3 regions of the Streptomyces sp. NPDC006235 genome follow, and region 1 is predicted to be linked to each of the others. Evidence: riboswitches for the same ligand, from Rfam matches in the RefSeq annotation. Region 1 holds a riboswitch; each other region holds the start of a gene.
What was found. A riboswitch is a leader RNA that binds a small molecule or an ion and turns the genes downstream of it on or off. The one in region 1 is predicted to bind cyclic di-AMP.
Positions count from the first base shown of each region.

Region 2: it holds a riboswitch for cyclic di-AMP, as region 1 does, so the genes downstream of both, ABZ192_RS34890 (M23 family metallopeptidase) here and ABZ192_RS15830 (NlpC/P60 family protein) in region 1, are expected to answer to the same signal.
Region 3: it holds a riboswitch for cyclic di-AMP, as region 1 does, so the genes downstream of both, ABZ192_RS16590 (transglycosylase SLT domain-containing protein) here and ABZ192_RS15830 (NlpC/P60 family protein) in region 1, are expected to answer to the same signal.

Region 1 is NZ_JBEXSR010000011.1:63,738-67,003, forward strand. Features, by position in the region: gene pcrA (DNA helicase PcrA) at 1-837, opposite strand, end outside; cyclic di-AMP (ydaO/yuaA leader) riboswitch at 1,127-1,300, shown strand; gene ABZ192_RS15830 (NlpC/P60 family protein) at 1,309-2,496, shown strand; gene ABZ192_RS15835 (hypothetical protein) at 2,607-3,266, shown strand, end outside.
Region 2 is NZ_JBEXSR010000043.1:847-4,112, reverse strand. Features, by position in the region: gene ABZ192_RS34905 (hypothetical protein) at 1-508, opposite strand, end outside; gene ABZ192_RS34900 (hypothetical protein) at 953-1,144, shown strand; tRNA gene ABZ192_RS34895 (tRNA-Met) at 1,199-1,272, shown strand; cyclic di-AMP (ydaO/yuaA leader) riboswitch at 1,573-1,729, shown strand; gene ABZ192_RS34890 (M23 family metallopeptidase) at 1,741-2,772, shown strand; gene ABZ192_RS34885 (aldo/keto reductase) at 2,933-3,266, shown strand, end outside.
Region 3 is NZ_JBEXSR010000012.1:12,931-16,196, forward strand. Features, by position in the region: gene ABZ192_RS16585 (polyprenyl synthetase family protein) at 1-736, opposite strand, end outside; cyclic di-AMP (ydaO/yuaA leader) riboswitch at 1,267-1,440, shown strand; gene ABZ192_RS16590 (transglycosylase SLT domain-containing protein) at 1,444-2,223, shown strand; gene ABZ192_RS16595 (HAD family hydrolase) at 2,187-3,035, opposite strand; gene ABZ192_RS16600 (GNAT family N-acetyltransferase) at 3,228-3,266, shown strand, end outside.

The sequences.
Region 1 (3,266 bases):
GCGGAAGCGGCGGCGGTAGTGCTCGGCGACGTCCGGGAAGGCGCGCAGCAGGTTGACCGTCGTCATGATCAGGTCGTCGAAGTCGAGGGCGTTCGCCTCGCGCAGCCGCGACTGGTACATCGCGTAGGCCTGGGCGAGGGTCTTCTCGAAGCCGTCCGTGGCCTGGGCTGCGAAGTCCTCCTCGTCGATCAGCTCGTTCTTCAGGTTGCTGATCTTGGCACTGAAGGACTTCGGAGGGAAGCGCTTGGGGTCGAGGTCCAGGTCGCGGCAGACCAGGGCCATCAGGCGCTTGGAGTCGGCGGCGTCGTAGATCGAGAACGACGACGTGAAACCGAGCTTCTTGCTCTCGCGCCGCAGGATGCGCACGCACGCGCTGTGGAAGGTCATCACCCACATCGCGTTCGCCCGCGGGCCGACGAGCTGCTCGACGCGCTCCTTCATCTCGCCTGCGGCCTTGTTGGTGAAGGTGATCGCGAGGATCTGCCCCGGGTGCACGCCCCGCTCGGCGAGCAGGTGGGCGATGCGGTGCGTGAGCACGCGGGTCTTGCCGGAACCGGCACCGGCCACGATGAGCAGTGGGGAGCCGGAGTGGACGACGGCGGCGCGCTGGTTGTCGTTCAGCCCCTCCAGGAGGGCGGCGGTGTCCACCGGCGGGCGCGGGGCGCCGTCGCGGTAGTAGGCGTCCCGGTCCGGGGGCACGTCGAACTTCCCGCCGAACAGATCGTCCGGAACCGGCTCCGGTACGTGTTCGTCCTCGGGTGGCGGCGGGGGCTCGTCCGCGGGGCCCCGCTGGGCCTGGAGGTCCGCCAGGAAGCTGTCGTCAAAGAGGCTGCTCATCGCTCTCCGAGTCTAGGGCGCCCCACTGACAGCCCGCCGCCGCCCTGAGAACATCACCGAAAGGAGCCCCTCGTCACCCTGCATCCCTGTGTGATCACGGGCTGCTACGGCGTCACAATCATGGACGACTCATGACCAAACCCTCTTGACCGGTCACTCTCGGCAACGCTCCGGGATAAGGTCACGAAAATGTATCGGGCATATCACCCATCAACCTTCACAAGGGCCACACGAGTTGGCTACCGTGCGGGCAGGCCGCACGACCCCCACCGGCGAACGTCGCCGGGCCGCGCGGCCTCCGCCGAGTCCGGTGTGCCGCAGCGGCAGCCGGAGCCGGGGACCCAACCGAGAACTCTGGGGTGAATCGGCCGGACTCCCTTCGCGGAGACGGCCGTAGGGCAACCCTTCCGATGTACCCGCCCGAACCCGACAGCTAACCCGGTAGGCGGAGCATGGAAGGAGTCGCCTCCCTTGGCGTCGCACCGCAAGTCGCGTCCCGCTGGTACGCGCGTCGCAGGCATACGGACCCCCGCCCTGGCAACGGCGGCCCTCACGTCCGTCGCCCTGCTGTCCCAGTCGGCCAACGCCGCCCCCGAGGCCGACGACAAGCCGAGTCTCGAGGAAGTCGAGAAGAAGGTCGACGACCTGTACCGCCAGGCCGAGTCGGCGACCGACAAGTACAACTCGGCCAAGGAGAAGACCACCAAGCAGCGCAAGCGCGTCGACACCCTCCTCGACGACGTCGCCAAGCGCACCCAGAAGCTCAACGAGGCACGGGAGGAACTCGGTTCCTTCGCCGCCGCCCAGTACCGCACCGGCGCCTCCGCCCCGGACACGGCGACGTTCCTGCTCGCGGACACCCCGCAGGACTACTTCGACCAGACCCAGCTGATGGACCGGATGACCGGCCGTCAGAAGGTCGCGGTCGACGACTACGTCACCCAGCAGTCCGAGACGATGAAGAAGCGCCAGGAGGCCACCGAGAGCCTCGAGACGCTCACCGAGGCCCAGGGCGACCTGAAGACGGCCAAGGCCACCGTCCAGCGGAAGCTCGCCGACGCGCGCGACCTGCTCTCGAAGCTGACCGCCGAGGAGAAGGCACGGCTCGCGGCGATCGAGCGGGAGAAGCAGCAGGAGGCCGCCCGCAAGGCCGCCGAGCTGGCCCGGCAGCAGGCCGCGCAGCAGCAGGCGCAGGAGCAGGCCGCCCAGCAGCAGGACAGCGGCTCCTCGTCCACGGGCTCGTCCTCGTCCACGGGCTCCGGCTCGTCCACCTCGACCGCCCCGGCCGACTCCTCGTACGCCACCAAGGCCGAGAAGGCGCTCGCCTTCGCCCGCGCCCAGATCGGCAAGCCGTACGTCTGGGGTGCCGTCGGACCCGGCTCCTACGACTGCTCCGGGCTCACCCAGGCCGCCTGGAAGGCCGCGGGCGTCACCCTGCCGCGCACGACCTACGACCAGGTCAACGCCGGCACCACGGTCCCGCTGGCCGACGCCCAGCCCGGTGACCTGGTCTTCTTCTACGACGACGTCACCCACGTCGGCATCTACATCGGCAACGGCATGATGATCCACGCCCCGAAGCCCGGCACCTACGTGCGCGAGGAGTCGATCTATTACGACGGCGAGTCGGCGATCCACAGCGTGGTGCGGCCGGCCTGAGGGCCGTACGTCATGGCGGGCACGCGCGCGTGAGGGTGCTCTCGCGTTTTTGAGGCGCCCGCGCGCGTGCCCCGCCCGCAACGCGCGCGGCGCCTCCTAGCATCGGGCCCATGGCCGGCCCCTCCCCCTCCACCGCCTGGTGGGCACAGCGCGCGCCGTCCGCCGCCGCCGCCGTGCTGGCGACGGGCACCCTGTCGGTCGGTCTGGACCTGGCGGGGTACGACGGCCTCTCCCGTATCGCCCTCGGTCTGGCCTGTGCTGCCTGGCTGCTGCTGGCCGCCGACTTCACGCTGCGGCTGCTGCTGGCGGGCACGAGATGGCGGGCGTACGCGGGGGTTCCGGGCCTGGTGGACACCGTGGCGACGGCCGCCCTCACCACCGTGGCGGCGACGGCCGTCCTGGGCACCGGCTTCTCGGCGGCCGACGCGCAGTCCCTGGCCGCGGTCCTGCTGGTACTGGCCGTGCTGCTCTGGCCGGTGCCGCTGGTCCTCCCGGCGCAGGACGGGCAGCGGCGCAGGCCCGGGACGGTGTTCGCGCGCTGCATGGCCACGCAGGGGCTCGCCGTGCTCGGTGCCACGCTCGCCGCGGCCGAGTCGGCGGCCTGGCTCGCGCACGCGGCGCTGGTGCTGTTCTGGCTGGGGCTCGTGCTGTACGTCCTCGCCCTGGCCCGTTTCGATGTGCGGCAGGTGGCCGAGGGGCGCGGTGACCACTGGCTCGCGGGCGGGGCGCTCGCCCTCTCGGCGCTGGCCGGGGCGCGGCTGATCAGCTCC
Region 2 (3,266 bases), on a different contig from region 1:
CCGGTACGACAGCGCGGAGCCAGCGGCCATGCGGGCAGCGGGAAGACGACGTACGGCAGCGCTCCTGCTCACCGCGCTCGCCCTCTTCGCCTCCTCGTGCGGAGCGGTCGACGCGGACACTCCGGCCCACGGCCCGGCCCTGCCCGCCGACGCCCCCTTCACCCACCCCGGCGTCCTCGTCGCCAAGGCCCGGTTGGACGCCGTACGCGAGCACGTCACCGCCGGGAAGCAGCCTTGGCTGAAGGCGTACCTCGACATGCGGGACAGCAGGTACGGCTCGTACCGGTACCGGGCCGAGCCGTACGGGACCGTCGTCTGCCCGGCCGGTGACCTGGAGGGCCGGGGCTGCGCCGGGGAACGCGCGGACGCACTGGCCGCCTACACCCAGGCCCTCTTCACCGTCACGGGCGGGGTCGGTCTGGGCCAGGGCCGCGGAGATCGTGCGGCACACCCCGGGTGCCGGCTGGCCCGCCGAGCGCGTGCGGCGCTTCGAGCGCATGCTGCGCACGGCCCGTCTCCCCGAAGTCGCCGTCACCGACCCGGATTTCACCGGGAGCTGGGACCTGGTGGCGACCGACGCGGTCATCGCCATCGCCGTCTTCCTCGACGACCACCGGGCCTTCGGTCACGCCCTGGAGCGCTTCCGGGAACGCGTGCCCGCCTACTTCTACCTGGAGAAGGACGGCCCCGCTCCGCTCACCGTGCCCGGCTCCGGCCTCGCCACGCCGCGGCGGACGACGGCGTACTGGTCCGGGCAGGCCACGTACCGGGACGGTGTCGCCCAGGAGACCTGCCGCAGCTTCCGGCACGTCGGTGTCGCGCTCGCCGCCACCGCACACATCGCCGAGACGGCCCGGCACCAGGGCGTCGACCTCTACGGCGAGGCCGAGGACCGGCTGACGGCCGCGCTCGCCCTGCACGCCCGTCGCCAACGGGGCGAGTCCGTGCCCGGGTGCTGTGCGGCGGCCGGATCAAGGGGAGACTCGGACCGCACCTGGAGGCCGTCCTCCATCGCCTGGAGGGCCGCCTCGGCCGGTCGGTCCCGGCCGCGCACGCACTGGCCGTGCGCACCCGGCCCGCCGGCACCGACGACCTGTTCACCGCCTGGGAGACCCTCACCCCCGCGGGCGACCCGGGCCGCTGAGCACCGGGTGTGCGCGAGTGGTCCCGCGGATGGCGTACACTGGAGTCACAACGACGCGGGGTGGAGCAGCTCGGTAGCTCGCTGGGCTCATAACCCAGAGGTCGCAGGTTCAAATCCTGTCCCCGCTACTGAAGGCCGAGGGCCGGAATCCGAAAGGGTTCCGGCCCTCGGTTTTTCCTGGGTTCTCCCTTTACCGCCGACATTACTGTCGGTGAATGAAGCACGCCGCTCCGCATCACAACTGACACACCGTCAAAACACGTGAGTCACTTGCGTGGCGGTCAACTCGCCCGTTTTGGACTGGTCGTGGCAGGTTGGTCCGCGTGAAAAAGGTTAATGATCAAGCGGAATCGCTGGAATACCCACCGCGCGTCTATTAACGTTCGATAACGCAGCGCGGTCGTCCCAGCCGTCACAGAAGGCGGCTCCGTGCGCACGCGCCGAATCCTGAAAGGGAACCGGGGAACCACCACTTGGGGTGAATCGAGCGGATGCCGCCGTGGAAGCACGGCCGGTATACGCGCGTAGGAGACCTTCCTGCTCCGAACCCGTCAGCTAACCCGGTAGGCGAGAAGGAAGGAAAGGAGTACGCCCACGTGGCGTCAAACCGGCCTGCCCCCGCGGCCCCGTCCGCGCCGAACCAGCGCGACACCGAAACCTTCGGCTACGGCGGTCACCACACCGACGAGGGCCCGTTCCAGGAATGGAACCCCACCGCGGAGTCCATCCGCCCCATCCGTGGCCGGCATCGCGTCACCAAGCAGCGCGGCGGAGGCCTCGCGCGCAGCTCCACCGTCCTCGGCGTCGGCGTCATAGCCGCCGTGGGTGCGGGCGGCATGGCCAGCGCCCAGACCGGCAAGCCGCCGGTGTCGATCTCCGTCCCGGACCTTCCCTCGGTGGGTTCCCTCATCTCGGACGACGACACCCCCGAAGGCTCCGCCACTCCGCTCAGCGACCTCGCCACGGCGTCCGCCGACACCGAGCAGGGCACCTCCGGCGCCGGTGAGGCACTGCGCGCCCGGATCATGGCGCAGGTCGAGCACCAGCAGGAGCAGATCGAGACCAAGGCCGCGCAGGACGCCGCCGAAGCCGCCCGCAAGGCGGCCGCGGAGGCCGCCGCCAAGGCCGAGAAGGAAGCCAAGGCCAAGGCCGCCGAAGCCAAGGAGAAGGCGGAGGAGGAGGCCCGGAAGAAGGCCGAGGCCGAGCGGCTCGCCGCCCTCGCCAAGCAGTACACGCTGCCGACCTCCGCGTACACCATCACCTCGACCTTCGGTCAGGCCGGCGCCTACTGGTCCTCCGGCTACCACACCGGCCTCGACTTCGCCGCGCCCACGGGCACGCCGATCAAGGCGGTGCACAGCGGCACCATCACCGAGGCGGGCTGGAACGGCTCGTACGGCTACAAGACGGTCCTGACCCTCGATGACGGCACGGAGATCTGGTACGCGCACCAGTCGTCCATCGGCGTCAGCGTCGGCCAGAAGGTCAGCACGGGCGACGTCATCGGCCGCGTGGGCGCGACGGGCAACGTCACCGGGGCGCATCTGCACCTCGAGGTCCACACCGGTGGGTCCAGCAACGGCATCGACCCGCTTGCGTGGCTGCGGGGCAAGGGCCTGAACGTCTGAGCGACGGCGGCGTTTGCGGTCTCGTGCGGAAGGTTTCGCGCGGGGTCTCGTGCGGAGGTTTCGTGCGGGGTCTCGTGCGGAAGTTTCGTGCGGGGCCGTTTACGGGAGTTTTGCGTCCGCTGTGGAATGAGCCTCTCCCGCACGGCCGTTGACGCGGAGCATGACGTCTCTTCGCAAGCTCGGCTCCTCCGACCTCGAGGTCTTCCCGCTCGCCCTCGGCGGCAACGTCTTCGGCTGGACCGCGGACGAGGCCCAGTCGTTCGCCGTCCTCGACGCGTACACCGCCGCCGGCGGCAACTTCATCGACTCCGCCGACGTCTACTCGGCGTGGGTGGACGGCAACCAGGGCGGCGAGTCCGAGACCGTCCTCGGTAAGTGGCTGGCGTCGCGCGGCAACCGCGCGGACGTCGTCGTCGCCACGAAGGTCAGCCAGCACCCCGAGTTCCAGGGCCTGTCCGCCGCCAACATCAAGGCCGCCGCCGACGCCTCCCTGC
Region 3 (3,266 bases), on a different contig from region 1:
TGGGGATGCCCTCGCGCAGGTCGGTGCCGGGCGTCTTGCCGGACTCGTGGGAGTCGGAGGCGATGTCCAGGACGTCGTCCGCGAGCTGGAAGGCGACGCCGAGCCGTTCGCCGTACTGGGTCAGCACGTCCACGACCGTGTCGTCGGCGCCGGACATCATCGCGCCGAACCTGCACGACACCGCCACCAGAGAGCCGGTCTTGCCGCCCAGCACGTCCAGGTAGTGCTCGACGGGGTCGCGGCCGTCCTGCGGTCCGGCCGTCTCCAGGATCTGCCCGGTCACCAGCCGCTCGAACGCCTCGGCCTGCACCCGCACCGCCTCCGGGCCGAGGTCGGCCAGGATGTGCGAGGCGCGGGCGAAGAGGAAGTCTCCGGTGAGGACCGCGACGGAGTTGCCCCAGCGGGCGTTCGCGCTCGCCACCCCGCGCCGCACGGTGGCCTCGTCCATCACGTCGTCGTGGTAGAGCGTGGCGAGGTGGGTCAGCTCCACGACGACGGCCGACGGCACGATCCCGGGCGCGTACCGGTCGCCGAACTGGGCGGCGAGCATCACGAGCAGCGGGCGGAACCGCTTGCCACCGGCCCGGACCAGGTGCTGGGCGGCCTCCGTGATGAAGGGCACCTCACTCTTGGTGGCCTCGAGCAAGCCTTCCTCGACAGCCGCCATCCCGGCCTGGACATCGGCTTCCAGAGCCTGGTCCCGCACGCTCAGCCCGAACGGCCCGACGTCGGTCACGAGGGGTCTCCTGTCTGCTGGTGTCTGCCGGTGTGTCTGCTGGTGTCTGCCGGTGATTACGCGGTTTGTCGATAGGTCGCTGCCATCACTCGAGTCAGCGTATCCGGTCACGTTTCGATCACCGCCAGCGCCCAGGGTTACAGGCCGGGTGGTATCCGATCACGACCGCAATGTTTTCGATCAGCTCATAAGAACAGACATTTATCGACTTACCAGTCGATAGCGAGCTATGCACGATTTGCGGCATTGGATAAGCGAATTCCCCTAAGCGCAAATCGCCCCACGGACTCGTGATCAGTGAGTTGAATCACGTTATCCCCTGTGACATCCCCCTCCGGCACCGGCCCGTACCTCCTTCCGCCGCACGCAAGTTGAGCCTTGGCTTCAGCAAAGGATCAAGTGCCCCATACACCCCTGACCAAGGTCAACCGCTCGATATGTGACTCCGGTGCTTGTTCCCGACATGTGCTCTCGCATACGTTCCGGGCCTGTCCGGCGGATCGCCGAATCCTGCCACCGCCCGGACACCCCACACGAACCCACTCACTCACGCAGGGCAGGAGCGGGGGACCCAGGTAAGTCGCCGGTCCGCGCAGCGGAACGGCTCGGGGTGAAGCCGCGTACGGCACACAGCGCCGTAGGCGGCCGGGCACCTCCCGGCCCGAACCCGACAGCTCACCTCGCAGGCGCCGGAGAGGAACATCGCCATGCCCCGAGGCAAGCACCGTCGCCCCAGAACCAGTCAGTTCACCCGTCGTGTCTTGGCCGCCGGCACCGGCGGAGCGGCCCTCGCCCTGCCGCTGATCGGCGCGACGCAGGCCAGCGCCGCCCAGCCGGCCCAGAGCGCACCCACCGTCTCGCAGTCCGTGCCACAGGCGGCCCAGCCCGCCAAGTCCCTCACGTACACCGTCACCAAGGGCGACTCGCTCGCCCGCATCGCGGACAAGTACGACGTGTCGGGCGGCTGGAAGCAGCTCTACAAGGACAACCGCGCCGCGGTCGGCGACAACCCGCAGCTGATCCACCCGGGTCTGAAGCTCACGGTGAAGACGGCCAAGGCGGACGCCGGGAAGAAGACGGCGACCAAGTCCTCCGCCCCCGCCAAGCCGGCCGCGAAGCCCGCCGGTGGCGTCGCCCAGGCCACCCAGGCCTCCGCGAAGACCTACGCGAACAACCTGGACGGCTGGATCCGCGAGGCGCTGGACATCATGGCGCAGAAGGGGATCCCGGGTTCGTACGACGGCATCTACCGCAACGTCATGCGCGAGTCGTCCGGCAACCCCCAGGCGATCAACAACTGGGACTCGAACGCCGCCAAGGGCACGCCGTCCAAGGGTCTGCTCCAGACCATCGACCCGACCTTCCAGGCCTACCACGTGGACGGCACGTCGTGGGACCCGTACGACCCGGTCGCCAACATCACCGCGGCCTGCAACTACGCGGCCGACCGCTACGGCTCGATCGACAACGTCAACGGCCCGTACTGATCCGTCCCGCCCAGCAGTCGTTCGAGGACGACGGCGATGCCGTCGTCCTCGTTCGACAGGGTGACCTCGTCGGCCACGGCCTTGAGCTCGGGGTGGGCGTTGGCCATGGCGACGCCGTGGGCGGCCCAGTCGAACATCGGGATGTCGTTGGGCATGTCGCCGAAGGCGAGGGTGTCCGCCGGCCGCAGCCCCAGGTGCTCGGCGGCCAGCGCCAGGCCGGTGGCCTTGGTGATGCCGCACGGCTGGAGCTCGACCGTGCCGGGTCCCGACATCGTCACCGTCGCCAGTGAACCGACCACCGAGCGGGCCGTCGCCGCCAACTCGTCGTCCGACAGGTGGGGATGGCGCAGCAGCACCTTGCTGATGGGCTCGCCCCACAGGTCGTCGCGCCGGTCGACCCGCACCGCCGGAAGGGTCGGGTGCGGCATCAGGTAGCCCGGCTCGATGAGCGTGAGGCCGTCGACCCCGTCCTGGTCGACCGCGGCGTACACCTGCCCCACCTCGGCCTCGATCTTGCCGAGGGCGGTCTCCGCCAGTTCCCGGTCCAGGGTGATCGACCACAGCAGCCGGTCCGCGCCGGCGTCGTACACCTGCGCGCCCTGTCCGCACACCGCGAGCCCCGTACAGCCCAGGTCGTCCAGGAGCGGCCGCACTCTCGGCGCCGGCCGGCCCGTCACCACGAGGTGCCGGGCACCGGCGTCCACCACCCGCGTGAGCGCGGCGAGGGACCGGTCGGACAGGGTGTCGTCGCCGCGCAGCAGCGTCCCGTCCAGGTCGGTGGCGATGAGTGAATATGCGAGGGGTGCGGCCATGATCAGAGAATACGGACAACGCGCCCCTTCGTTTCATCGCACGGCGCACGCCGATTGCCCGGTTGAAGGCCTCTGCGCCAGTTGGCAACAAGATGGTCCGCTACCTACCGTCGGGGCCGTCTCGGGCGGTACCTTCCAAGTGTCCAGGGGGGACTTGATCGGGGGGTCGGGTTGAGCAGTGGGCGTGTTCGTGTGGGTGTGCCCGGGGAGCTCGGCGAGGGGGAGAAGGAG